DNA from 2 places in the Allorhizobium sp. DMC15 genome. Region 2 is predicted to be linked to the other one. Evidence: predicted binding sites of a transcription regulator. Region 2 holds the regulator's gene; the other holds the start of a gene.
What was found. Region 2 encodes PhoB, which activates phosphate uptake and scavenging genes when phosphate is short. Its sites were predicted from a motif close to TGTCATNNANCTGTCAT; they were not measured.
Positions count from the first base shown of each region.

Region 1: a site for PhoB is predicted at 2,557-2,573, ahead of ACT53S_RS10260 (DUF47 domain-containing protein). Genes of this name have one in related genera too.

Region 1 is NZ_JBQUZB010000002.1:347,256-359,444, reverse strand. Features, by position in the region: gene ACT53S_RS10275 (hypothetical protein) at 1-155, opposite strand, end outside; gene ACT53S_RS10270 (rhodanese-like domain-containing protein) at 387-788, opposite strand; gene ACT53S_RS10265 (inorganic phosphate transporter) at 883-1,887, opposite strand; gene ACT53S_RS10260 (DUF47 domain-containing protein) at 1,887-2,531, opposite strand; gene ACT53S_RS10255 (branched-chain amino acid ABC transporter substrate-binding protein) at 2,704-3,810, opposite strand; gene ACT53S_RS10250 (hypothetical protein) at 3,987-4,250, opposite strand; gene aptA (omega-aminotransferase AptA) at 4,504-5,832, opposite strand; gene ACT53S_RS10240 (metalloregulator ArsR/SmtB family transcription factor) at 6,243-6,563, opposite strand; gene ACT53S_RS10235 (HugZ family pyridoxamine 5'-phosphate oxidase) at 6,688-7,422, opposite strand; gene choV (choline ABC transporter ATP-binding protein) at 7,473-8,516, opposite strand; gene choW (choline ABC transporter permease subunit) at 8,513-9,388, opposite strand; gene ACT53S_RS10220 (choline ABC transporter substrate-binding protein) at 9,482-10,372, opposite strand; gene ACT53S_RS10215 (c-type cytochrome) at 10,706-11,092, shown strand; gene ACT53S_RS10210 (hypothetical protein) at 11,292-12,189, shown strand, end outside.
Region 2 is NZ_JBQUZB010000001.1:428,000-440,188, reverse strand. Features, by position in the region: gene ACT53S_RS02150 (MYG1 family protein) at 1-929, shown strand, start outside; gene ACT53S_RS02145 (SulP family inorganic anion transporter) at 1,005-2,474, opposite strand; sul1 at 2,539-2,594, opposite strand; gene ACT53S_RS02140 (putative bifunctional diguanylate cyclase/phosphodiesterase) at 2,653-4,623, opposite strand; gene ACT53S_RS02135 (Hsp33 family molecular chaperone) at 4,760-5,749, opposite strand; gene argF (ornithine carbamoyltransferase) at 5,871-6,788, opposite strand; gene ACT53S_RS02125 (acetylornithine transaminase) at 6,809-8,005, opposite strand; gene ACT53S_RS02120 (GcrA family cell cycle regulator) at 8,441-8,974, shown strand; gene phoB (phosphate regulon transcriptional regulator PhoB) at 9,105-9,788, opposite strand; gene phoU (phosphate signaling complex protein PhoU) at 9,817-10,530, opposite strand; gene pstB (phosphate ABC transporter ATP-binding protein PstB) at 10,580-11,365, opposite strand; gene pstA (phosphate ABC transporter permease PstA) at 11,401-12,189, opposite strand, start outside.

The DNA of each region.
Region 1 (12,189 bases), on a different contig from region 2:
GCGATCCGGTGCCGCTCTTCGATGTCATGATTGATCTTCGACTGGCGGGCGGCGACCCAGGCGTTCTGGGCATCGGAGCCGAGGTTCAGCGTGTGGCCGGCCTCCGTCTGTGTGGAGGCTTCACTGCTGGAGATGCGGCTGATCCGGTCGACCATGGGTGTCTCCTCAAGAGACCGGCCCGTCACCTGATGTCCATGACGTCATGTCGTGGGTCAAGCGGATCGGGGCTGCTGTGCTCAATCGACCTGACCCGGATGCTGTCCATTGCACCGAGCCTGACCGTGCGGCTTTCACCCTTCAGGTGGGGTGGTCGGCACTGTCCGTCAAGCGCTGGATCCGAAAGCTGCGGAATTTGCCTATGTGAACGCCCGCGCGGGCCATCCCGCTCACGCCTTTGTTTTCGGCACGACCTCTTCCACCGGCAGCCCTGCATCCCGCCAGGCGGTGAAACCGCCGGCGAGATGGCAGACGTTTTCCAGTCCCATCTCCAGCGCTGTCTTGGTCGCGAGCGTCGAGCGCCAGCCGCTGGCACAGAAGAAGAGGAAGAGCCTGTCTTCGGCGAAGATCGGCTTGTGATAGGGGCTTTCCGGATCGATCCAGAATTCCAGCATGCCGCGCGGGCAGGGGAAGGCATTGGAGATCGTGCCCTCGCGCTCCCGTTCGCGCGGATCGCGCAGGTCGACGAAGACGACGGTGTCGCTGGCCTGCAGCCGGGCCGCCTCGGACACGGCGACGGCTTCGACAAGCGCCTCGGCTTCTGCCAGCAAATCCTTGTAGCCCTTCCGCATGTCGCCCTCCCGAGGATTGCGTGCAAAGCCTTTGCCCGCTGGGCTCTGCATCCCACCGGGGATCATAGACGTCGCGGGCGATGACGCAACGGCCTTAGCCGAAGAGATCCGTCACCAGGTAGAAGGCTGCGGAAATCATCGCTGCGGCGGGCAGCGTCACGATCCAGGCGATGACGATGTTGCCAGCGAGGCCCCAGCGCACGGCCGTGGCGCGGCGGGCAGCGCCCACGCCGACAATGGCGCCCGTGATCGTGTGGGTGGTCGATACGGGGATGCCGAGCCAGGTGGCGGCAAAGAGCGTGATCGCTCCGCCCGTCTCCGCGCAGAAGCCCTGCATCGGATTGAGCCGCGTGATCTTCGAACCCATCGTATGGACGATGCGCCAGCCACCGAAGAGGGTGCCGATCGCCATGGCCGACTGGCAGGAAATCACCACCCAGAAAGGCACGTGGAACTCCGGACCGAGATAACCCTGGCTGAAGAGCAGGACTGCGATGATGCCCATGGTTTTCTGCGCGTCATTACCGCCATGACCCAGGGAATAAAGCGAGGCGGAGATGAATTGCAGGATGCGGAAGGTGCTGTCGACGGCAAAGGGTGTCTGGCGGACGAAGACCCAGGAGACGATCAGCACCAGCAGGAGGGCCAGAAGGAAGCCGATCATGGGCGACAGGAATATTGCGAGAACCGTCTTCGACAGGCCTGAAAAGACGATCGCGCTGAAGCCGACCTTGGCCAGACCCGCTCCGACCAGGCCGCCGACAAGGGCATGCGAGGACGACGAGGGGATGCCGAAGATCCAGGTGATGATGTTCCAGATGATCGCGCCCATCAAGGCCGCGAAGATCACGGCGGGAGAGACGATGGCCGGATCGATGATGCCTTTGCCGAGCGTTTCCGCGACATGCAGGCCGAAGAAGAGGAAGGCGATGAAATTGAAAAAGGCCGCCCAGGCGACGGCGAATTGCGGCTTGAGCACACGCGTCGAAACGATCGTCGCGATCGAATTGGCGGCATCATGCAGGCCGTTCAGAAAGTCGAAGAACAGCGCAACGCCGATCAGGGCGACCAGCAGCGGGAAGGCCAGCGTCGCTTCCATCAGACGTTCTCGATCACGATGCCGCTGATCTCGTTGGCGACGTCCTCGAAGCGGTCGAGAACCTTCTCCAGTTCGCCATAGATTTCGGTCCCGATCAGATAGGCCATGGCATTGCCGCTGTCGCGATGGGTGCGGTACAGCGCCTTCAGGCCCTGATCGTGCAGTTCGTCGGAGCGACCTTCGACGCGGGTCACTTCTTCGGCGATCTGGGTCAGGCGCTGGTGGTTCTGGCCGATCTTGTCGAGCAGCGGTATGGCTTCTGCGATGAGGTGCGCGGCTTCGACGATGGCACGACCCATTTCTTGCATACGCGGGTCGAATTCGGTCTGTTCATACAGGCGAACCGTCTTCACCGTCTTATGCATCATGTCGATCGCATCATCCATCGACTGGATGAGATCCTTGATGTCGCCCCGGTCGAAGGGCGTGATGAAGCTGCGGCGCACGGCCTGCAGGACATCGCGGGTGATGTTGTCCGCCTGATCTTCAAGCGTGACGATGCGGGCGCAATTGCCCTCCACGTCCTTGCCCTCGAGCAGGGCGCCGAGCGCTTCTGCCGCACCGACCACCGTCTTGGCGTGGGCGGCAAACATGTCGAAGAAGCGATCTTCGCGCGGGAGCATTTTACGAAACAGGCTGAGCATGGGGTTCCGGACCTTTTCACGGAAATGTCATGCGGCTGTCATAAAAGGGCCAACCGACAAAGGAAACCCGTCGGGCGGGCCGGATTTGTCGGTTTTTGTGCATTCCTTGGGGATGGCGCACAAAAAAAGGCGACCGTTGCCGGCCGCCTTTATCATTTGGGTCGTCGATGCCTTATTCGGCAGCGACCGTCTTGCCGCCTTGCCACTTGTAGACGGCGAAGCTCTGCGAGGTGAGGTCACCGGTTTCGCCATAGGTCAGCTTGCCGATGGCGGTCGGAATTTCCGAGCCGTCCTTAAGAGCTGCGGCGACCGCTTCGGCGTCGTCCACGCTTCCGGCCTTGGTGATGCCGGCGGCGATGACTTCAACAGCCGCATAAGCGTTGAGGGTGAAGGCTTCGGCGGGAATGTTCTTCGCCTGCAGGGCAGCCACGGCGGCCTTGCTGTCTTCGTTCTTCAGCGCGTCGGCGGCGTTGGTGAAGATGGTGCCTTCGGCAGCGTCGCCACCGATCGTCACATATTCGTTGTTGGACAGGCCGTCACCAGCGATCAGCTGGGCCTTCAGACCGGCATCCTGCATCTGGCGCACCAGAAGACCGGCTTCCGGGTGGTAGCCGCCGAAATAGATGACTTCGACGCCTTCGGACTTCAGACGGGTGACGAGCGCGCCGAAATCCTTGTCCCCTGCGGTCAGCGAATCCTTGAAGACCTCCGTCACGCCACCGGCATTGAGGGCTGCCTTGAAGGCATCGGCGAGACCCTTGCCATACTGGCCCTTGTCGTCAACGATCGCGATCTTCTTGTCCTTGTAGCCGGCGAGCACGAACTTGGCGGCGACATCCGCCTGCTGGTCGTCACGGCCGCAGGTGCGCAGGACGGTCGTCAGGCCACGGGCCGTCAGGTCCGGTGCGGTGGCGGTCGGAGTGACCATCAGTACGCCGTTTTCGGCGAGAACGCTGGAGGCGGGGACGGCCACGCCCGAGGTGACCGGGCCGACCACGAAATGCACGCCTTCACCAACGAGCTGGTTGGCGGCGGAAACGCCCTGCTTCGGCTCGGCCGCATCGTCCGCGATCTTCAGCGTCAGCTGTTCGCCGTTCACTCCACCCTTCTTGTTGATCTCCTCGACGGCGGTTTCAGCGCCGTTCTTGATCTGGGCGCCGACAGCGGCGAGCGGACCAGTGAGCGGTGCCATCAGGCCGAGCACGATCTCGGCGCGGGCCGCAGGCGCGGTGGCGATCAGAGCGGCAAGGGCCGCGCTGGCAAGATATTGAAATTTCATGTCCGTCTCCTTGGGTCTGCGCGACCGATCTCTGCCGGTTTTCGCGCCATCAGGGTTCTTTTGTTGCTCCCCGTGATTGCTTTAGACAAAAACGGGTGGCGACAAAAGACCCGATGAGATGGTGTGCGGACACGTCACAGCTTTGTCGGATCGGGCAGAGATCCGTTTGCCCTGCGTCAGACAGTCAGAATGCGACCGCCGCCCTCTTCGGACTCAAAGCCCGCCTTGGCCGCGGCGGCATCCTGTTCCTTGCGCAAGGCGAGTTCTGCCATGGCAATTTGTTGCAGTTCGAAAAGGTCGTTGCTGATCTGGGCACGGCGCGCGGCGAGGCGTGCCTCGTCGGCGCGGGCAGCCGACAATGAGGCGGCTTCCACGGTGGGTTGGGGTATGATGTCAGGAGACGCGTCTTTACCGAACAAACGCTTGAAAAGGTCGACCACGGAAATCCTCCCGGGACCTGGGCCCGGTCAGGTCGTCGACGACGTGATGTCGCGGCCGAGACTTCCGGGTGTGCTGGCGATCGTCGATCGTCCCATTCGCATTCATTCGCGCGGGATTGAGCGGGCGATTCCCTTGAGATTACGGGAGGACAGAGTGTGCGGCAAGCTGGGCTCTGGCTGCGTGGTCAGCCTCGCGCAAGCCACGAAAAAGGCGGCCGCAGGGCCGCCTTTCCAGATGGTCGGTGGCTCTGCCTCAGATGTTGTTCATCAAGACCTTGCGCAGCTTATCGAAGAGTTCGTCGATCTCTGCGTGTGTGATGATCAGCGGCGGCGAGAGTGCGATGATATCGCCGGTCGTGCGGATCAGAAGCCCGTCATTATAGGCGTTGAGGAAGGCGTTGAACGCGCGCTTGGTCGGTTCGCCGTCGATCGGCTTCAGCTCGATTGCGCCGATCAGGCCGAGATTGCGGATGTCGACGACATTCGGGCAATCCCGGAGCGAATGCAGCTTTTCTTCCCAGTAGGGCGCGATCTCGGCGGCGCGGGTGAGCAGGCCTTCTTCCTTGTAGGTGTCGAGCGTGCCGAGGGCTGCGGCCGAGGCGATCGGGTTGCCGGAATAGGTGTAACCGTGGAAGAACTCGATCATGTGTTCCGGGCCGGTCATGAAGGCGTCGTGGATCTCGGCCGTCACGAAGACCGCGCCCATCGGGATGACACCATTGGTCAGGCCCTTGGCGGTGGTGATGATGTCGGGCTTCACGTCGAAATACTGGGCCGCGAAGGGTGCGCCGAGGCGGCCGAAGCCGGTGATGACTTCATCGAAGATCAGCAGGATGCCGTGTTTGGTGCAGAGTTCGCGCAGGCGCTGCAGATAACCCTTCGGCGGGATCAGGACGCCGGTGGAACCAGCCACCGGCTCGACGATGACGGCGGCGATGGTCGAGGCGTCATGCAGGGTGACGATGCGTTCCAGCTCGTCGGCGAGATCGCCGCCATGTTCGGGCATGCCCTTGGAGAAGGCGTTCTTGCCCGGCTGGTGGGTATGCGGCATGTGGTCGACGCCGGTGAGGAGCGTGCCGAACATCTTGCGGTTGGAGACGATGCCGCCGACCGAAATGCCGCCGAAATTGACGCCGTGATAGCCGCGCTCGCGGCCGATCAGGCGGGTGCGGGACCCCTGTCCCTTCACGCGCTGATAGGCGAGCGCCACCTTCAGCGCCGTCTCGACCGATTCCGAGCCGGAATTGGTGTAGAGCACGTGGGCCATGTTATCAGGGGCGAGGTCGATCAGGCGGTTGGCCAGTTCGAACGCCTTGGGGTGGCCGAGCTGGAAGGCCGGGGCATAATCGAGCTCGCCGGCCTGCTCGCGGATCGCTTCGGTGATCTTCGGGCGGCAGTGGCCGGCGTTGACACACCAGAGGCCTGCGGTGCCATCGAGCACCTGGCGGCCGTCATGGGTGGTGTAGTGCATGTCCTTGGCGCCGACGAAAAGGCGCGGCTCCTTCTTGTACTGGCGGTTCGCGGTGAACGGCATCCAGAAGGCGCGCAGGTCGTTCGGCGTGGAATTGAGGCGGTTCGACATCGTGTTCTCCATGGCCCTTTTCGGTCGCGGGCGGCCATTCTCCCGGCCAGCGGCGCATCTGCCGCGGCTGTCGTTGCGTCGTCACGTTAGCAGGGCGCGAAGCGCGGTCAAGCCACCGCTGGGGTGGCATCAACAAAGGTCATGGATCTGCCAATTCGCGTGATGAACGCGGCGGAGCCGTTGCCAACAAATCCTGGAGAGAGATCGCGCTGGCTGCCTCGGAGGAGGGGCGTCGTCTCTCCGCTGCCGCTGGCGGGTCCCATGATGCGAAAAGCCCCGGAGCGGTGCTGCCGGGGCTTCTCAGGTCTTCGTCTGTTACTGCCAATGCAGGTTCCGTCAGCACACTCCCGGCTTTTCGGGCAAGCCGAGCGCAATCCTCCCAATGCCGACAGGCTTTGGCAGCGCTGTCATCAAGCGGCGGTTTTGCTCGCTGCCACAGGGGCGCAGTAGATGCTCTCCAGCGTCGACAGGATCTTGATGACCGATTCCGACGTCGAAGAATAATAGATGGTCTGGGCGTCGCGGCGGGTCTTCACCAGCTTCTGCGCGCGCAGCTTGGAGAGGTGCTGGGACAGAGCCGACTGGCTCAGACCCACCTGGGCCGCCAGAACGCCGACCGGAACCTCACCCTCGACGAGACTGCAGAGGATCATGAGACGCTTGGGGTTTGCCATGGCGGACAGCAAGCCTGCAGCAACGGTCGATTGTTCGGACAAAGCTCTTGTTTTCATCGGTTCAACTTTCCTTGGTCGAGCGCCTTGGGGGAGGGGCAATCGGTAAAAATCGGTGCCTTAGATATGACATTAAGTCTATCAACGAGAATAAAATTGTATATGCCTAAATTTAAGGTACCGCTTATTCTGATTTAGGTAACACTAATTCTAATTCGTCTCTGTCTGTGACGGATATCACAAATTCGTGCCGGATTAGCATGTCTTTGAAAATCAAGTCAATTCCCTGGGAATCGACGCCGCAAACCGTCCAGTTTCCGTCCGGCGCGTGGTAAATTTCGGTGGCGATCCGCGACGCCAAGCCGGGCTCCAGCCCCCCTAAATCTCGCAAAAGGGCCGCCTGATCCTCCCAAAAATTATCGATGGGAATCGGTATGAAGAAATCCTCCCTGCCCAAATGATAGGCGCGACCGAAGCCGCCGTTGAGGCTCGCCCGTTCGGGGAGTAGGCGGAAAAACCGGAAGTCGGGAAAGTCGATATAGAGCTGCGATTTCGGGTGGCGGGCGAGGAAACGACCGCGCAGGCGGGCATGGGTGGCGCTGTCGCGCTCGACGCTTTCGGCAAGGCATTGCACCGTCAGACGCGGATGGGCGAGCGGATCGCCCTTGGCGGGTTCCCCGGTCAACAGCGAGGCGCGCGGATCGGCGAGCAGGGCGCTGGTATGCGCCGACAGGTTGGAAACGAGGATGACGGCGGCACCGTCGATGTCGGTTCCGAGCAACACACGGCTGACGAAGGGGAAGCCGGTTTCGGGATCGATCACGCCGATGGCCGCGAACCGCGCGCCGCGCAGCAAAATGCGCGCCTGGCGGCGCGCATCGTCGTCGGTGTCGCGAATCACCTTTGGTTTGTCTGTCATGTCGTGGTCTCCGGCATCCGCCCCTTGAAGTTCACGGATGTCCGGCCGGCTCATGCCTTGCGTCGGTGCCTGGTCAGGCCGCTCACGACATCCTGGGCGTCGATGGTGCCGATGACGACGCCGTTGTCAACGACCCCGATCGTGCCGGGTTGCCGTGCCAAGGCGTCCAGCACGTCGACCAGCGGCGTGCGCGGGGCGGTTGTACCTGTGACTTGACCCTGCTCGCCCGTCACCCCGTCGCGCATCACGTCGGCGGCGGTCAACATGTTGATCGGGTTCATGTTCTGCACAAAGTCAGCGACATACTGGTTGGTCGGGTTCTGGACGATTTCCTGCGGCGTACCGCACTGGATAATGCGCCCGCCTTCCATGATGGCGATGCGGTTGCCGATGCGGAAGGCCTCGTCGAGATCGTGGCTGACGAAGAGGATGGTCTTCTTCAGGCGTGCCTGGAATTCGAGAAGTTCGTCCTGCAGGCGGGTGCGGATCAGCGGGTCGAGCGCCGAGAAGGGTTCGTCCATGAGGAGGATCGGTGCGCCGGTGGCAAAGGCGCGGGCAAGGCCCACACGCTGCTGCATGCCGCCGGACAGTTCCTGGACCTTGCGATCCGCCCATTTCGACAGATTGACCAGTTCGAGCTGGGTCGCCACCGTCTTCTCGCGCTCGGCATCGGGCACGCCGGCGAGTTCGAGGCCGAAACCGACATTTTCCGCGACGGTGCGCCAGGGCAGGAGGCCGAACTGCTGGAAGACCATGGAGACCGTGTGCATGCGCAGGTCGCGCAGCACGTTTGCCGATGCCTTGTAGGGATCGACGAAGCCGGCATCCGTCTTGACCCCGACATTGCCGCGAACGACAGGGGCGAGCCCGTTGACCGCGCGCAGGAGGGTCGATTTGCCGGAGCCGGAGAGACCCATCAGGACAAGGATTTCGCCTTCCTTCACCGAAAGCGAAGCGCCGGCAACGCCGAGCACCAGGCCGGTTTCAGCGCCGATCTCGTCGCGGGTCTTGCCTTTGTCGACGAGGTCGAGGGCGCGCTGGGGATTGTCGCCGAAGACGATGTCGACATTGCCGAAGATTACTGCGTCGCTCATGCGTCGTCTCCCATGCCGGGGATGCGGAAGATCCGGTCAAGAATGATGGCGAGGATGACGATGCAGAGGCCTGCCTCGAAACCGCGGGCGATGTTGACGGTGTTCAGCGCGCGCACGACCGGCACGCCGAGGCCGCTGGCGCCGACGAGCGCGGCAATGACCACCATGGACAGCGAGAGCATGATGGTCTGGGTGAGGCCGGCCATGATCTGCGGCGTGGCAAACGGCAGTTCCACCTTGCGCAGCACCTGGGACGGGGTCGCGCCGAAGGCGATCGCCGCTTCGACCAGCGAAGGCGGGGTCGAGATGATGCCGAGCCGGGTCAGACGGATCGGAGCGGGAATGGCAAAGATGACCGTGGCGATCAGGCCCGGCACCATGCCGAGGCCAAACAGGATGAGGGCCGGGATCAGGTAGACGAAGGTCGGGATGGTCTGCATCAGGTCGAGCACGGGGCGGACTGCCGTGTAGAGCCAGGGACGGCGGGCGCAGGCGATGCCGATCGGCACGCCGATCACCATCGAAACGCCGGCTGCGGCGAGCACGAGCGCCAGCGTTTCCATCGTCTCCTTCCAGTAGCCCTGGTTATAGATCAAGAGAAGGCCGAGAAAGGTGAAGACGACGACACCCATCGACCGGCGCATGACCCAGGCGAACAGCGAGAAGAGGAGGATCATCAGCAGCGGATAGAAGGGTTCGAGCGCCGTGCCCTTCAGGAATGGGCCCTGCAGGACGAACAGCATCGCGTTGATAGAGGCGCTCAGGATCGTCGCGATCAGGTTGAACAGTACGTCGAGATTGGTCGTCAACCAGTCGACGAAACTCTTCGAGAATGCCCCGATGGGCAATTTGTAGTCAGTCAGAAAATTCATGGATGTCCCCGAACCGGCTCAGATGCATTGCCTGGAGACCGCGCGGCCGGCTCCCCCTTCCGTCCGCGCGGTGTCCGTGTCGATGGACTGATCTCAGAGGCCGAGGGCCGTCTTCACCGCCGGCAAGCCTTCACCGCCGTCCTTCGTGGTCACGCCGGCAAGCCAGGGTTCGATCACGGCCGGGTTGGCCTTCAGCCAGTCGGTCGCTGCGGCTTCGGCGTCGGCGCCGTCGTTCAGGATCTTGCCCATGATCTCGTTCTCCATCTGGAGCGAGAACTTGAGGTTTGTGACGAACTTGCCGACATTCGGGCACTCTGTGGTGTAGCCGGCGCGGGTGTTGGTATAGATGGTCGCGCCGCCGAAGTTCGGTCCGAAGACGTCGTCGCCGCCCGAAAGATAGGTCAGCTTGAAGTTGGCGTTCATCGGATGCGGTTCCCAGCCGAGGAAGACCACCGGCTCGCCATCCTTTTCGGCACGTGCCACCTGGGCCAGCATGCCCTGTTCGGAGGATTCGACCACTTCGAACTTGCCGAGATCGAACTTGTTGCCGTCGATCATGTCGAGGATCAGGCGGTTGCCGTCATTGCCCGGCTCGATGCCGTAGATCTTGCCGCCGAGTGCATCGGCGTTCTTGGCGATGTCGGCAAAATCCTTGATGCCGAGTTCCGCACCCTTGGCATTGGTGGCGAGCGTGTATTTCGCGCCTTCGAGGTTGGGGCCGAAGATTTCGACGGACTTGTCGTCGCGATACGGCGCGATGTCGCCTTCCATGGTCGGCATCCAGTTGCCGAGGAAGACGTCGATGTCCTTGTTCTTCAGCGAGGAATAGGTGACCGGGACCGAGAGAACCGTGGTGGTCGGTTCGTAGCCAAGCGCCTTCAGGATGACCGAGGCGGTCGCGGTGGTGGCGGTGATGTCGGTCCAGCCGACATCGGAGAAGCGGACGGTCGAGCAGCTCTCGGCTTCTGCCGCCGCGAGCGGCATGGCGGAGATCGCCAGCAGCGAGACGGTGGCGACGAGGGTGCGGCGACAAGCGAGGATGGTGGTCATTTCAGGCTCCCGTTTTTTTATTGAAGTTCCCAAGTCAACATTCAATACGGGATAATTGCAAGGATGAGCGCGCGTTTGCGTCGCGGCAGGACCTCTGTTTGCGACCTGAAATCCCTTTGTCTGTCGCATTCCGGCGTCGATGTCGCGAATGCCAAAAATTAGTGGGAATTGATGCGCGTCAATGCGCGTACTTGCCGTCTCGTGCGAACGGGTATCAGGATGGCGCAGCGCTTGCCGGCGCTGTCCCAAGGATCAAGAGGAGATTCGATGAAAACGTCTTCCATGCTCGTGCTGTTGTCTGCGCTCGCCCTGCCGTTGCCAGCCCTTGCCGATGGCGATCCCGTCGCCGGTGCCAAGGCCTTCAAGGTCTGTTCGGCCTGTCATATCGCCACCGAGGCCAAGAATAAGGTCGGTCCGACGCTGCAGGGCGTTGTCGGGCGCCCGGTGGCCTCGATCGCCGACTACAAGTACTCTCCCGCCATGACGGAATTCGGTGCAGGCAAAGTCTGGGACGAAGCGCTGCTCACGGAATATCTCAAGGCGCCGAAAGCGGTGGTCAAGGGCACAAAGATGGCCTTTGCCGGCGTCAAGAAGGACGAGGATCTCGTCAACATCATCGCCTATCTGAAGGATCCGGCCGCCGGCGGACAATAAGCGGCTGCAACTCCAGACTGCGACAGCCCGTTTCGCGGCTGTCGCATTTCTCTGATAGCGCCTCTTGTGCAGGGCACGGAGCCATCCATATCGAACGGTGGTGCTCCGCTTTGTGAGATGCGGTGCTTTTCCACACGGCGAAACCCGCTATGGTGGCAACGAGGCCGGCGTGTCGCCGGTATGAGGACAGGGAGAGAACATGGCGAGTTTGCAATCCTTCGACAGCGAAATCGAGAAGACACGCAAGGTCGTCTCCGAGATGCGCGGCAAGATCGAGCAGTCCGGCGTGGTGCTCGACACGCTGGCCAGGAGCGACAGCAAGCTCACCGGCCAGGATTTCGATATCGAGAATGCCAGGATCTCCGATGTCCTCAACCAGCAGAAGGTGATGGAGGCGAATATCGCCGACCTGATCATCGGGCTCGAAGACGCAACCAATGTGTTCGGCGCCGAGTTCGAAAGCATGAAGAGCTTTTCCGGCATGGAAAAGTTCATCGGCATCTTCTCGAAGCAAAAGGCGCAGCGCATGCGCACCGAGCGCGTGCGCAACATGTCGCTTGCCGGCAATCTGCAGGAACTGCTCGCGAAGTCCGACAGCATCGTCGGCATCCTGAAGGAGCAGAAGACGGTTCTCGAAGAGCGCTACAAGACCTCTGAGGCAAGCCTCGTGCAGGTGATCGAGCGGCGCAAGCAGACGATTGCCAATCTCGAAGAGACCCAGAAGACGATCGAGACGCTGAACCCGGCGCTGCTCGACATCGAAAACAAGATCGCAGCCTCGACCGACTCGTCCGAGCGCACGGCGCTGGAAGCCGAGCGTTCGAAGCTTGCGACCGACTATAACCAGGCCCAGGCGCGCGAACAGGAGCTGCTGGCCGAGAGCCAGACGCTGGAACGCTACACCTCGATGTTCCAGACCTTCGTGGACAGCCTGAACAACCAGATCGCCGCGCAGAACACGCTGATCAACAAGCTGACGATCGACACCGAACAGCGCATCGTTCTTTACAAGGCGCTCGAGGACTCGTTGAAGACAGCCGCCCAGCAGGATGTGGCGCATCGGATCAACACGCTCGGCAGCCAGGTTGATACGGCAG
Region 2 (12,189 bases):
TTGTCACCCACAATGGTGGCTTCCATGCCGACGAACTCCTTTCCAGCGTCATCCTCACACGGCTGTTTCCCGAGGCGCGCATCGTGCGCAGCCGGGCGGCGGAATGGATCACGCCCGGGTCGGACCGGATCATCTACGACGTTGGCGGGCTCTACGATCCGCAGGCGCAGATCTTCGATCATCACCAGCGAGGCGCGCCGCTGCGCGAAGACGGCCAGCCCTACAGCTCGTTCGGACTGGTCTGGAAGCACCATGGCCGCGCCTATCTTGCCGCGCTGGGCGTGCCGGAAGCCGATATCGAGGTGGTGCATGGCGACTTCGACCGGAAATTCGTCCTGCCGATCGACCTCATGGACAATGGGGCGCTGAATCCCGCCAGCGCAGGGCCGCTTGCCGGGTTGACGCTGCCGAGCCTGCTCGAGACCTTGAAGCCAGTCTTCGACGAGAAAGATGCCGACGCCGAAGATCGGGGGTTCCAGGCTGCCCTTGCCATTGCGCGTAGCCTGGTCGAAGCGGGCATCGCGCAGCGGGCCGCAAAATCTCGGGCTGAGGCGCTCGTGACCGCCGCAATCGCCGAGACCGGCGACCGCCGGGTCCTGGAACTGCCTTATGGGATGCCGTTCCGCCCGGCGATCGTGAAAGCGGGTGCGGACCATCTTCTGTTTGTCGTTCACCCTCGCGATCGCGATTGGTGCATCACCGGCATCCGGCAGGCGGAGGAAGGGTTCGAACTGCGGGCCGATCTGCCGGCCGCCTGGGCAGGGCTCAGCAACGGCGACCTCGAAGCCGTCTGCGGCGTCAAGGGCGCCACCTTCTGCCACAACGGACGCTTCATCGCCGCAGCTTCCACCCGTGAGGCGATCCTCCGCATGGCGGATCTCGCCGTCAAAACGGCACTGGCCGAACAAGAAGTGATCGGCGAGACCTGAGAGCCCGACGGTCCGACCGCTCCTCCGGAGGCGCATGCCGCCGCACGCGGTGGCCGCTTCACATTGCGTCATCCGTCAGGCGAGATCGGGTTCACCCGAGGATCCGAGCCGGTCGAGCAGGGTGGCGCTGGCGTGGTTCAGCCCCAGTACGTCAACCGGAATGGCATGGGCACGGAAGCGCTGGGTAACCTTGTCCAGTGCAGCGACGGCTGTGATATCCCACAAATGCGCGTGGGTAAGATCGATCACCACGCGCAGGTTCTCCGCCTCTCTGATGTCAAAGGCATCGACGAAGAGATCGGCGGAGGCGAAGAAGACCTGTCCGGACACCCGGTAGGTGAGGATGCCCGCAGCGGTGTCGACGACCCTGTCGACCGCCAGCAGACGCGCAACCTTGAAGGTGAAGAAGACACCGCTCAGAAGCACGCCGACCGCCACGCCCAATGCCAGATTGGCGGTGAAGACGGTCACGAGTACCGTTGCCACCATCACGGCGCTCGACATTTTGGGATGAACGACCAGGCTGCGCAGCGAGGACCAGTCGAAGGTATCCACCGACACCATGATCATGATCGCGACGAGAGCCGCGACAGGCACCTGTGAGACCCATGGCTTCAGCAGCACCATCAGAACAAGCAGCAATGCGCCTGCAAACAAGGTCGACAGACGCCCCCGTCCACCATATTTCACATTGCTCACCGTCTGACCGATCATGCCGCAACCGGCAATGCCGCCAAAGAGACTGGCGGCGACGTTGGCGAGACCAAGGCCCGCCGACTCGCGGTCCTTCGAGCTTGGGGTATCCGTGAGGTCGTCGACAACACTCGCCGTCATCATGGATTCCAGCAAGCCTACCATCGCGATTGCCAGTGCAGGGCCAGCAATGATCCGGAACGTTTCCAGCGTCAGCGGAACGGCAGGCCAGGAGAAGGTCGGCAGCGATTCCGGCAGGTGACCGAGATCCGCAACCGTCAGCACCGGCAGGTTCAACGTCGACGCGCCGATCGTCAGCAGCAGAATGCAAAACAGCGGCGACGGGATCGCCCTGGTGAGCCGCGGTACGAGGTAGATGATTGCGAGACCCGCTGCGATCATGGCATAGTTCAGCCAGCCGCCATGCAGGATATGCGGCAGCTGTGCTGCAAAGATCAGGATCGCGAGCGCGTTGACGAAGCCGGTGCGGACCGAATTCGACACAAACCGCATGAGGACCCCGAGCCTCAGGATGCCAAAGGCAATCTGGATCAGGCCAGCCAGCAGGCCCGCGGCCAGCAGATAGGGAAGTCCGTGCGCGGCCACCAATGGCGCCACGACGAGCGCGACAGAGCCTGCGGCTGCCGAAATCATCGCCGGGCGACCGCCGGTAAAGGCAATCACGATGCCGATCACGAAGGAGGCGGCGAGGCCGACCTCCGGGTCGACGCCCGCGACGAAGGAGAAGGCAATCACCTCGGGAATGAGGGCGAAAGTCGCGACAGCACCGGCAAGCATTTCACGCAAAGGGTTGGCGGACCACTCGCGACGGTAAGCGATAAAAGATGTCATGAATAACCACAGAATAGGACAACGGGCCGGGACAAGCCCGACAGGGAGAGGGTTGCGTTGCTGAGGTTGTCTGGCGGATCGGCGGCCAGAAGAGCCACCCGGATTTTCACCGGGTCCAAGTGGATGCAGGCTTCCTACCCCCTGGGAACCGCGAAGGCAAGTCCGACCAGACCGCCGGTCAGGCGACCGTCGCGGCATCGCCGGCTTGATCGGCCGCAAGAAGCAGGCTGAACACGTCGCGCTGCGTCATCGGCGTGCCGAACAAATATCCCTGTATCAGTTGCGGCGAGAGAGGCGTCAGCGTCCGCATCTCCTCTTCGGTTTCGACACCTTCCAACACGCATCTCAGATCGAGATTGCGGCACAGGGTGATGATGCCAGCCACGATCTCGCGGGAGGTGGCGCTCTGGGCAACCTTTCGCACGAAGCTCTTGTCGATCTTCACCTTGTCGAGGGGCAACTGGTCCAGATATTCGAAACTCGAATAGCCGGACCCAAAATCATCAAGCGCAATCTTGAAGCCAAGCGCAGATAGATCCTCGAGCAGCACGCGGGCTGCGTCGATGTCCTTCATTACGGCCGTTTCGGTGATCTCGAGCTCCAACCGAGCCGGGACGATCCCACGCGCAGCCACCTGGGCGACGAGCGAGAAGATGAAGGCACGATCCGCCAGATCCTGGGCCGAGAGATTGAAGGAGATGGTGATCTCGTCGGGCCACAGATCGACAGCGTCGAGCGCCTTGCCAAACAGCACCCGCGTCACGTTCTGGATGAGACCCGCCCGCTCCGCGGCCCGGATGAAGCGATCCGGGCGGACGAGACCCAGTGTTGGACTTTGCCAGCGGGCGAGCGCTTCGAAGCTCACGACCTTCTTGCGGGTAAGATCGAATTGCGGCTGGAACAAGAGATAGAGTTCTTGCTCCAGATTGGCTTCGCGCAGAGCCCGCTCAAGGGCGAGGGACTCCCGCATTTCCGTGTCCTGGTCATCGGTGAAGAGCACCGTATGCCCCCGGGCGAACTGCTTGCCTCGGTAAAGGGCGAAATCGGCCTTCTCGTAGATCTCGCGAGCGGTCGTACCCATGGTCGGGAAGCGGGCGAAACCAATGGTACCGCCAAGGGTCAGTTGCAGCGGTTGCATCTCGTAAGGACGGCTGATGTCGGCGATCAGAGCATTGCCGAGCGTCTCCACATCGGTCGCTTCACGGCTGCCGATAACGAGGACGGCGAACTCGTCGCCCCCGATACGACCGAACTGGATGTCGTGACCGCTGCGATCGCCGAGCCGATCCACCACCTCGCACAGCACACGGTCTCCGACCGCATGACCATAGATGTCGTTGATCGACTTGAAGCCGTCCAGATCGAGGATCCCGAGCCAAAACGGCGTCTTTCCTTGGACAAGCGTATCGATGCGGGCAAAGATCGAGCGACGGTTGGCGATCCCGGTCAGGCTGTCGAGGGCCGCCAGCTGGTCGGCAAAGAGGCGGGCGTCGATCTGGCGCAGGATTGCCTTGCGCAGAAGGGTCGCCATGCCGAGCGAGGCAAAGGATGTCGCGACGCCGATAAAGGTGAACTGGTAGGCAATCTCTGGCGACGCTTTCTGGGCAAACCAGAACATGCTGGCGATGGAGACGACGACGCTTGCGAGCGTTGCCCGCAACGTAACCCCGGTCGTCGAGAAGACAACGGCCATCAGCACGAAATAGATCAGCTTCTGCTCTTCGAAGTGCAGCAGCATGTAGGCCACGACATTGCCGTACATCAGGGCGTTCGTCGCGAGACCGACAGCTTCAAGCCGCGCAAGCGGTGTGCGACCGGCCGGGAGAAGAACCCAGCGGAACACTGCATAGGCAATCGCCGTTGCGAGGCTCAATCCGCCAAGGATCAGCAGGTGGATCCCTGTTTCGTCTCCCCAATGCCCCCAGGTAACGAAGAGATAATAGGCACAGCCCGGCAGCAGGAAACCCCGCACGATCGGGCGGTATGCATCCGCCATGGCCCGACGGCGGGTAGCGCTGGTCCAGGCATGATACTGGCTCTTCAGGCTGTTCAGCAGGACGGCGGGTGTCCAGATGGCCGCAGGTTCGACCGGGTCAGCGGGCGCGGTCAGTGCGCCTTTCGCCGGAGATTTACGAGCATGCAATCCCATCGTCATCCTCAAACCAGGTCTGAAGACAGAGTAAGGGAAGCCTATTTAGAATACATGAATGGCCCGATATCCCCGGCACACGGCATGCCGAGGACAAGCGGCAGCGGCGCGAATGCGCCGGCTGCGGGGAACCACATTACACCGGCGTGAACTCGTCCGGCGCGTAGTGGTAGCTGGTCGAGCAGAACTCGCAGGTGACGGTGACCCGACCGTCCTCTGTGCTGGAGTCGATCTCCTCGGCTGAGAAGCCCTGCAGCACACCCTTGATCTTGTCACGCGAGCAATTGCAGCGATCCAGCACCGCCTGCGCAGGGAAGGCGCGCACACCGCGTTCGTGGAACAGCCGGAACAGCAAGCGTTCAACACCCACCTGCGGATCGGTCAGCTCGTCGGCATCAATCGTGTCGACCAGCATGCGCGCTTCTTCCCAGGCCTCGTCGCCATGCAGTTCGGCGTCGCGGTCGTCACCGTCCCCGCCATGCAAATCCGGATGCCGCATGCGTTCCGGCGCTTCCGGCAGGAACTGCGCGATCAGGCCACCGGCGCGCCAGGTCCGGCGCGGTTTGCCGTTCTCGTCGCGGTCAAAGAGTTCGGCAGCCCCCAGGCGCACCCGCGTCGGGATCTGCTCCGACTGACGGAAATAGACGCCGGCAATATCCTCCAACGACGTTCCGTCGAGCGGCACGATGCCCTGATAAGGCTGCATGAAGGAGCCCTGATCGATGGTGAAGGCGAGCACGCCGGTGCCCAGCAACTGTTCCGGCGACGAGCGGCCGGCGGCAACGGCGTCGGCCAGCGCCTGTTCGTCGAAGCGGGCATAGGCGCGGACGTTTTCCGGCGTGGTGAAATCGGCAACCAGCAGGTCGACCGGACCATCTCCCTTGGTCTGTACCGTGAACTTGCCCTCGAACTTCAGCGAGGTGCCGATCAGGACGGTCAGCACAATGGCTTCCGCAAGCAGACGCGCGACCGGCTGCGGATAGGCGTGGCGGTCGAGAATGGTGTTGATCAGCGGCCCGAGCTGGACGGCGCGACCACGCACGTCGAGCCCTTCGACCTGAAAAGGCACCACGCTATCGTCACCGGCGAAACCGAATTCGCCGAGTTCTGCTTGTCTATTCGACATGAATGTACTCCTGGCGTAGGAACGCCCACTCGCAGGGCCTGAGCAGCCCGATCAGAAAGCGCACAGATGGGATCACCTGCGCCAAAGGTCAAGACATCGCCCTGCCCGCTTGCCCCGCGCCTCAGATGGCGCCGAGGCACCAGGCGAGAATGGACTTCTGCGCGTGGAGGCGATTTTCCGCCTCGTCGAAGACCACCGACTGGGCGCCGTCGATCACCTCGTCCGTTACTTCTTCGCCGCGATGGGCCGGCAGGCAGTGGAGGAAGAGCGCCTCGTCCTTGGCCTTCTTCATCAACTCGGCATTGACCTGGAACGGCTGAAAGACGTTGTGCCCGCGCGCCTTGTGCTCCTGGTTCATCGACACCCAGGTGTCCGTGATCACCGCGTCGGCGCCGGCAACGGCACGGTCGGCATCATGGCAGAGCATGATCTCGCCGCCATTGTTGCGAGCCCAGTTGAGAATCTTGTCATCAGGCTCGGAGCCCAGCGGCACGGCCATGTTCATCTTGTAACCGAAGCGAGCAGAGCCCTCGACCAGCGAATGCAGGACATTGTTGCCGTCACCCGTCCAGGCGAGCGTCTTGCCGGCGATCGGGCCACGATGTTCCTCGACCGTCAGAATGTCTGCCATGATCTGGCAGGGGTGGGTGAGGTCGGTAAGCGCATTGATAACCGGCACGGTCGCATGCTCGGCCAGTTCCAGCAAACGTGAATGGTCCGTGGTGCGGATCATGATCGCATCGACATAGCGCGAAAGCACCTTGGCGGTATCGCCGATGGTTTCGGCGCGGCCGAGCTGCATTTCGGTACCCGACAGGAACAGTGTCTCGCCACCCAACTGACGCATGCCGACATCGAAGGACACGCGGGTACGGGTGGATGGCTTCTCGAAGATCATCGCCAGCATCTTGCCGGCAAGCGGCTTGTCGGCGTTGCCGGCCTTGGTCGCCTGCTTGCGGCTGCGCGCGTCGTCCAGCATGTGACGCAGGTCCTGCGCTGAAACGGCGGAGAGATCGAGGAAATGCTTCGGGGATGCCATGAGTTTTACCTGTCTTGACCTTACGCGGTTACTGCGGTCTTGGCCCGGATCTGTTCCGCGGCGCGCTCGATGCGGGCGATGCCCTCGCGGGCCTCGGCGGCGCTGACCGTGAGCGGCGGCAGCAGGCGGATGACGTTATCGCCGGCGGGAACGCCAAGCAGATGCTCGTCCCGCATCGCCATCAGTAGCTCGGTGTTGGGCACCTTAGCCTTCATGCCGAGCATCAGGCCTTCACCGCGGACCTCCTCAATGACATCGGGATAGCGATCGCTGAGCGACGCCAGCCCCTGACGGAAGACAAGCGCCACATCCCGGACATGGTCGAGGAAGCCCTCGGCCAGCACGACGTCGAGCACGGCATTGCCGACCGCCATGGCGAGCGGGTTGCCGCCATAGGTGGAGCCGTGGGTGCCGGGCTTCATGCCGTAGGCGGCCTCTTCGGTCGCCAGGCAGGCGCCAACCGGGAAACCGCCGCCGATGCCCTTGGCCACCGCCATTAGGTCGGGCGTGATGCCGGCCCATTCATGGGCAAACAGCTTGCCGGTCCGGCCGACGCCGCACTGCACTTCATCGAGGATCAAAAGCAGACCGTGCTCATCGCAAATCGCGCGCAGGGCCTTCAGCATCTCGACCGGGATCGGCCGGATGCCACCTTCCCCCTGCACGGGCTCGACCAGGATACCGGCCGTCGCTTCGGTGATGGCGGCCTTGACGGCATCGAGATCACCGAACGGGACCTGGTCAAAGCCGGGCGCCTTGGGACCGAAACCTTCCAGATACTTTTCCTGGCCACCCGCCGCGATCGTCGCGATGGTGCGTCCGTGGAAAGCGCCTTCCATCGTGATGATGTGGAACTTCTCCGGATGCCCCTTGGCGAAATGGTAGCGGCGAGCGGTCTTGATCGCGCATTCCAGCGCCTCGGCACCCGAATTGGTGAAGAAGACGCGGTCGGCGAAGGTGACGTCCGTCAGGCGCTTGGCCAGCTTCTCCTGACCCGGCACTTCATAGAGGTTCGACAGGTGCCAGACCTTGTCAGCCTGGTCCTTGAGTGCGCCGACCACATGCGGGTTACCATGGCCGACCGAAGTCACGGCGACACCGGCTGCAAAATCGAGATAGCGCTCACCGGTCTCGGTGATCAGCCACACGCCCTCGCCTCGCTCGAAACGCAGGGGCGCCCGATTGTAGGTCTGATAGAGCGGCGTAGCGTCTGCCATGGCGATTGCATTCCTTCTGCATGCCCGTGCTTTCGACGGGACCGAGCCCGGCGGGCCCGAAACAATTAAAAATGCCGCCTTGCGGCGGCGTCGGCACTATCTGCATTTAACCCTGCAATGTCAACGAAACTTGCGGGATCTCGGCGGTCCGGCACAAAATCCGGCTTTCGACGCACGCGAGTGCCGGAAGGCGATTCCACCTGTTGCATACTTGACTCACTCGGGAAGCAAGTTGGGGAAAACCGGAAAATCGATTCCAGATGATTCCGGCGACTCTTGTCACAGAGTCGGCCGACCTCTAGGTTAAATTTCATTAAGAGATTGCATGCGGCGGAAGTGATCACCGACAGTTACGAGGCGGTTTTGTTTCGAATTCGTTCGAAGCAACGGTGACGGATTCTGCCATGACACACGCGAGCGGCGGAGAAGTATGGCATGAATTGGACTGATGAGCGGGTTGAAAAACTCAAGCGTCTCTGGGCCGAAGGCCTGAGCGCAAGCCAGATTGCAGCACAGTTGGGTGGCGTAAGTCGAAACGCGGTGATTGGTAAAGTGCACCGGCTGAACCTGCCTGGTCGTGCGAAGGCCGGCGGCAGCTCCTCAGCAGCGCGTCCTGCCAAGCGCACCGCCGCACCCCAGCGTCCGGCGAACTTCCAGGCTCGCCCGGCAGCAACCGCTACCCGGACCGTGACACGTGCGGCCGGCGCGACCCTTCTCAAGGAAGAGATCGAGGTCGAGACCTTCCAGGAAGTCGAAGTCAGCCGTCCGCTGAACGTCGTCGTGCCGATCTCGCGCCGCCTGGCGCTGACGGAGCTCACTGAGCGCACCTGCAAGTGGCCGATCGGCGATCCGATGAAGGACGATTTCCATTTTTGTGGTTGCGAAATCAGCGACGCCTCGCCCTATTGCACCTATCATGCGAAGCTCGCCTACCAGCCGGTCAGCGACCGCCGCAAGGCCGCTCGTTAAGACGAGCGGACGATCACACAGATTTTGGATGGGTCCTTCGGGGCCCGTTTTCTTTGGGCCATGCGCCAAACGAAAGGGCCGCAACGGATGATCCGTGCGGCCCTTTCGTTTGCGTCAAGTGATTGAAGCTTCAGGCTTCCATTGAATAACCCGCACCTCGAACGGTCCGGATGACATCCTGCATGTTGGAGAAATTCAGCGCCTTGCGCAGCCGCCCGACATGCACGTCGACGGTGCGTTCGTCGACATAGATGTCGTGGCCCCAGACGCCGTCGAGCAGTTGCGAGCGCGAGAACACCCGGCCGGGCGAGGTCATCAGGAATTCCAGGAGGCGGAACTCGGTCGGGCCGAGACGGACTTCGCGGCTCTTGCGATGGACGCGGTGGGTTTCCCGGTCGAGCTCGATGTCACCACAGCGCAGGACACTCGACAGCACTTCCGGCTTGGCCCGACGCAGCATCGCCTTGACGCGCGCCATCAGTTCCGGTGTCGAGAAGGGCTTGACGACATAGTCGTCGGCGCCGGTCGCAAGACCCCTGACCCGTTCGCTTTCCTCGCCCCGTGCCGTCAGCATGATGATCGGCAGGCGCTCCGTTTCCGGCCGGACGCGCAGGCGGCGGCACAGCTCAATGCCCGAGACGCCCGGCAGCATCCAGTCGAGGATCAGCAGGTCCGGCACCCGTTCCTGCAGACGGATCTCGGCCTCGTCGCCGCGCAGGATCGTTTCGACCTCATATCCTTCCGATTCCAGATTGTAGCGCAGGAGGACGCTCAGCGCCTCCTCGTCTTCCACCACGGCAATCTTCGGCTGCATCAGACCATCACCTCGCTGTGGCCAAGGCTCATTCGGTGATCGCACCGACGGAAGACGTCAGGTCTTCCTTCGGCCGTTCGCCTTCCGGCGGCGCACCTGTTGTCATGTAGTAGATGGTCTCGGCGATGTTGGTCGCGTGGTCGCCGATGCGCTCGATGTTCTTGGCGCAGAAGAGAAGATGCGTGCAGCTGGTGATGTTGCGCGGATCTTCCATCATGTAGGTCAACAATTCGCGGAACAGCGAGGTGTAGATCGCATCGATCTCCTCGTCGCGGTCGCGGATCGACTTGGCCTTTTCGGCAGAGCGGGTCGTGTAGACGTCGAGCACTTCCTTGAGCTGGGCAAGGGCCAGATCGGACAGATGCTCGAGGCCGCGGGCGAGCTTGCGCGGAACGCCCGTCGCCTGGATGGCCACAACGCGCTTGGAGTTGCTCTTGCCGAGATCGCCGACGCGTTCGAGGTCGGAGGCAATGCGCAGGGCGCCGATGATTTCACGAAGGTCGGAGGCGACCGGCTGACGCTTGGCGATGGTGACAACGGCCTTCTCGCCGATTTCCTTCTCCATCGAGTCCATGATGACGTCGTCGGAGATCACCTTCTGTGCAAGGGCGGCGTCGGAATTGACCAGCGAGCGCACGCTTTCGGCGACCATCTGTTCCGCCAGACCGCCCATCTCGGAGATGCGGCGCATCAGAAATTTCAGTTCCTCGTCGAAGGCCGAATAGATGTGTGAGGAAGCCATAAGCCAGATCCTTGATTGTAAAGAGAGCCAGGGTATGCGCTGAGATCGCTCAGCCGAAGCGGCCCATGATGTAGTCTTGCGTGCGCTGATCGTCCGGGTTGGTGAACATCTTGTCCGTGTCGTTTTCTTCGACGAGTTCGCCCAGATGGAACATGGCCGTGCGCTGGGAGACGCGGGCGGCCTGCTGCATCGAGTGGGTGACGATCACGATCGTGTAGTTCTCGCGCAGTTCGTGGATCAGTTCCTCGACTTTGGCGGTCGCGATCGGATCGAGTGCCGAGCAGGGTTCGTCCATGAGGATGACTTCCGGGCTGACGGCGACGGCACGGGCGATGCAGAGACGCTGCTGCTGGCCACCGGAAAGACCGGTACCGGCCGCATCCAGGCGATCCTTGACTTCGTTCCAGAGGCCGGCCTTCTGCAGGGCGGTCGAAACGATCTCGTCGAGATCGGCCTTGTTCTTGGCCAGGCCATGGATGCGCGGACCGTAGGCGACGTTCTCGTAGATCGACTTCGGGAACGGGTTCGGCTTCTGGAAGACCATGCCCACCTTGGCGCGCAGCTGCACCGGATCGACCTTGGCGTCGTAGATGTTTTCGGCATCGATCAGGATGTTGCCCTCGACGCGGCAGCTGGCGATCGTGTCGTTCATCCGGTTGATGCAGCGCAGGAAGGTCGACTTGCCGCAGCCCGATGGGCCGATAAAGGCGGTCACCGAGCGCGGACGGATCTCGATGTTCACGTCGCGCAGGGCCTGCTTCTCGCCGTAGTAAACCTGCACGTCGCGTGCGGTAATCTTGGATTCAGTCATTGTCGGTGCTTTCGTCGTCGTCATCTTTGTCGAGAGATTGTTCATCATCATACACCCCCTTACCAACGGCGCTCAAAGCGGCGACGCAGAATGATTGCGACCAGGTTCATCAGGATCAGGAAGACCAGCAGGACGATGATGGCACCGGAGGCGCGCTCCACGAAAGCCGGGTCACCGCGCTGGGTCCAGTTGTAGACCTGCACCGGCAAAGCCGAGGCGGGCTGGAAGAAACCATCCGGCGGACCGGCGGGGAATTCCTTGACGAAGGCGACCATGCCGATCAGGAGCAGCGGAGCCGTTTCGCCGAGCGCACGGGCGAGACCGATGATCGCACCGGTCAGGATGCCCGGCATGGCGAGCGGCAGCACATGGTGGAAGATCGACTGCATCTTCGAAGCACCGACGCCGAGGGCGGCATCGCGGATCGAGGGCGGTACGGCCTTCAGCGCAGACCGGGTGGCGATGATGATGGTGGGCAGCGTCATGAGGGTCAGGACCAGACCGCCCACGATCGGCGCCGATTGCGGCAGACCGGCGAAGTTGATCAGCACGGCAAGACCGAGGATACCGAAGACGATCGAAGGAACGGCCGCAAGGTTGGCGATGTTGACCTCGATGAGATCGGTGAACCAGTTCTGCGGCGCGAACTCTTCGAGGTAGATCGAGGTGGCGACACCGATCGGCAGCGACAATGCCAGGACGATCAGCATCATATAGGCCGAGCCGATGATAGCCACGCCAAGGCCGGCGGCTTCCGGACGTGTGTCCGAGGCGTCCGCCGAGGTGAAGAAGGACCAGTTGAACTTCGTCACCAGAATACCGGCCTGCTTCAGCGTGTCGGCGAGAAC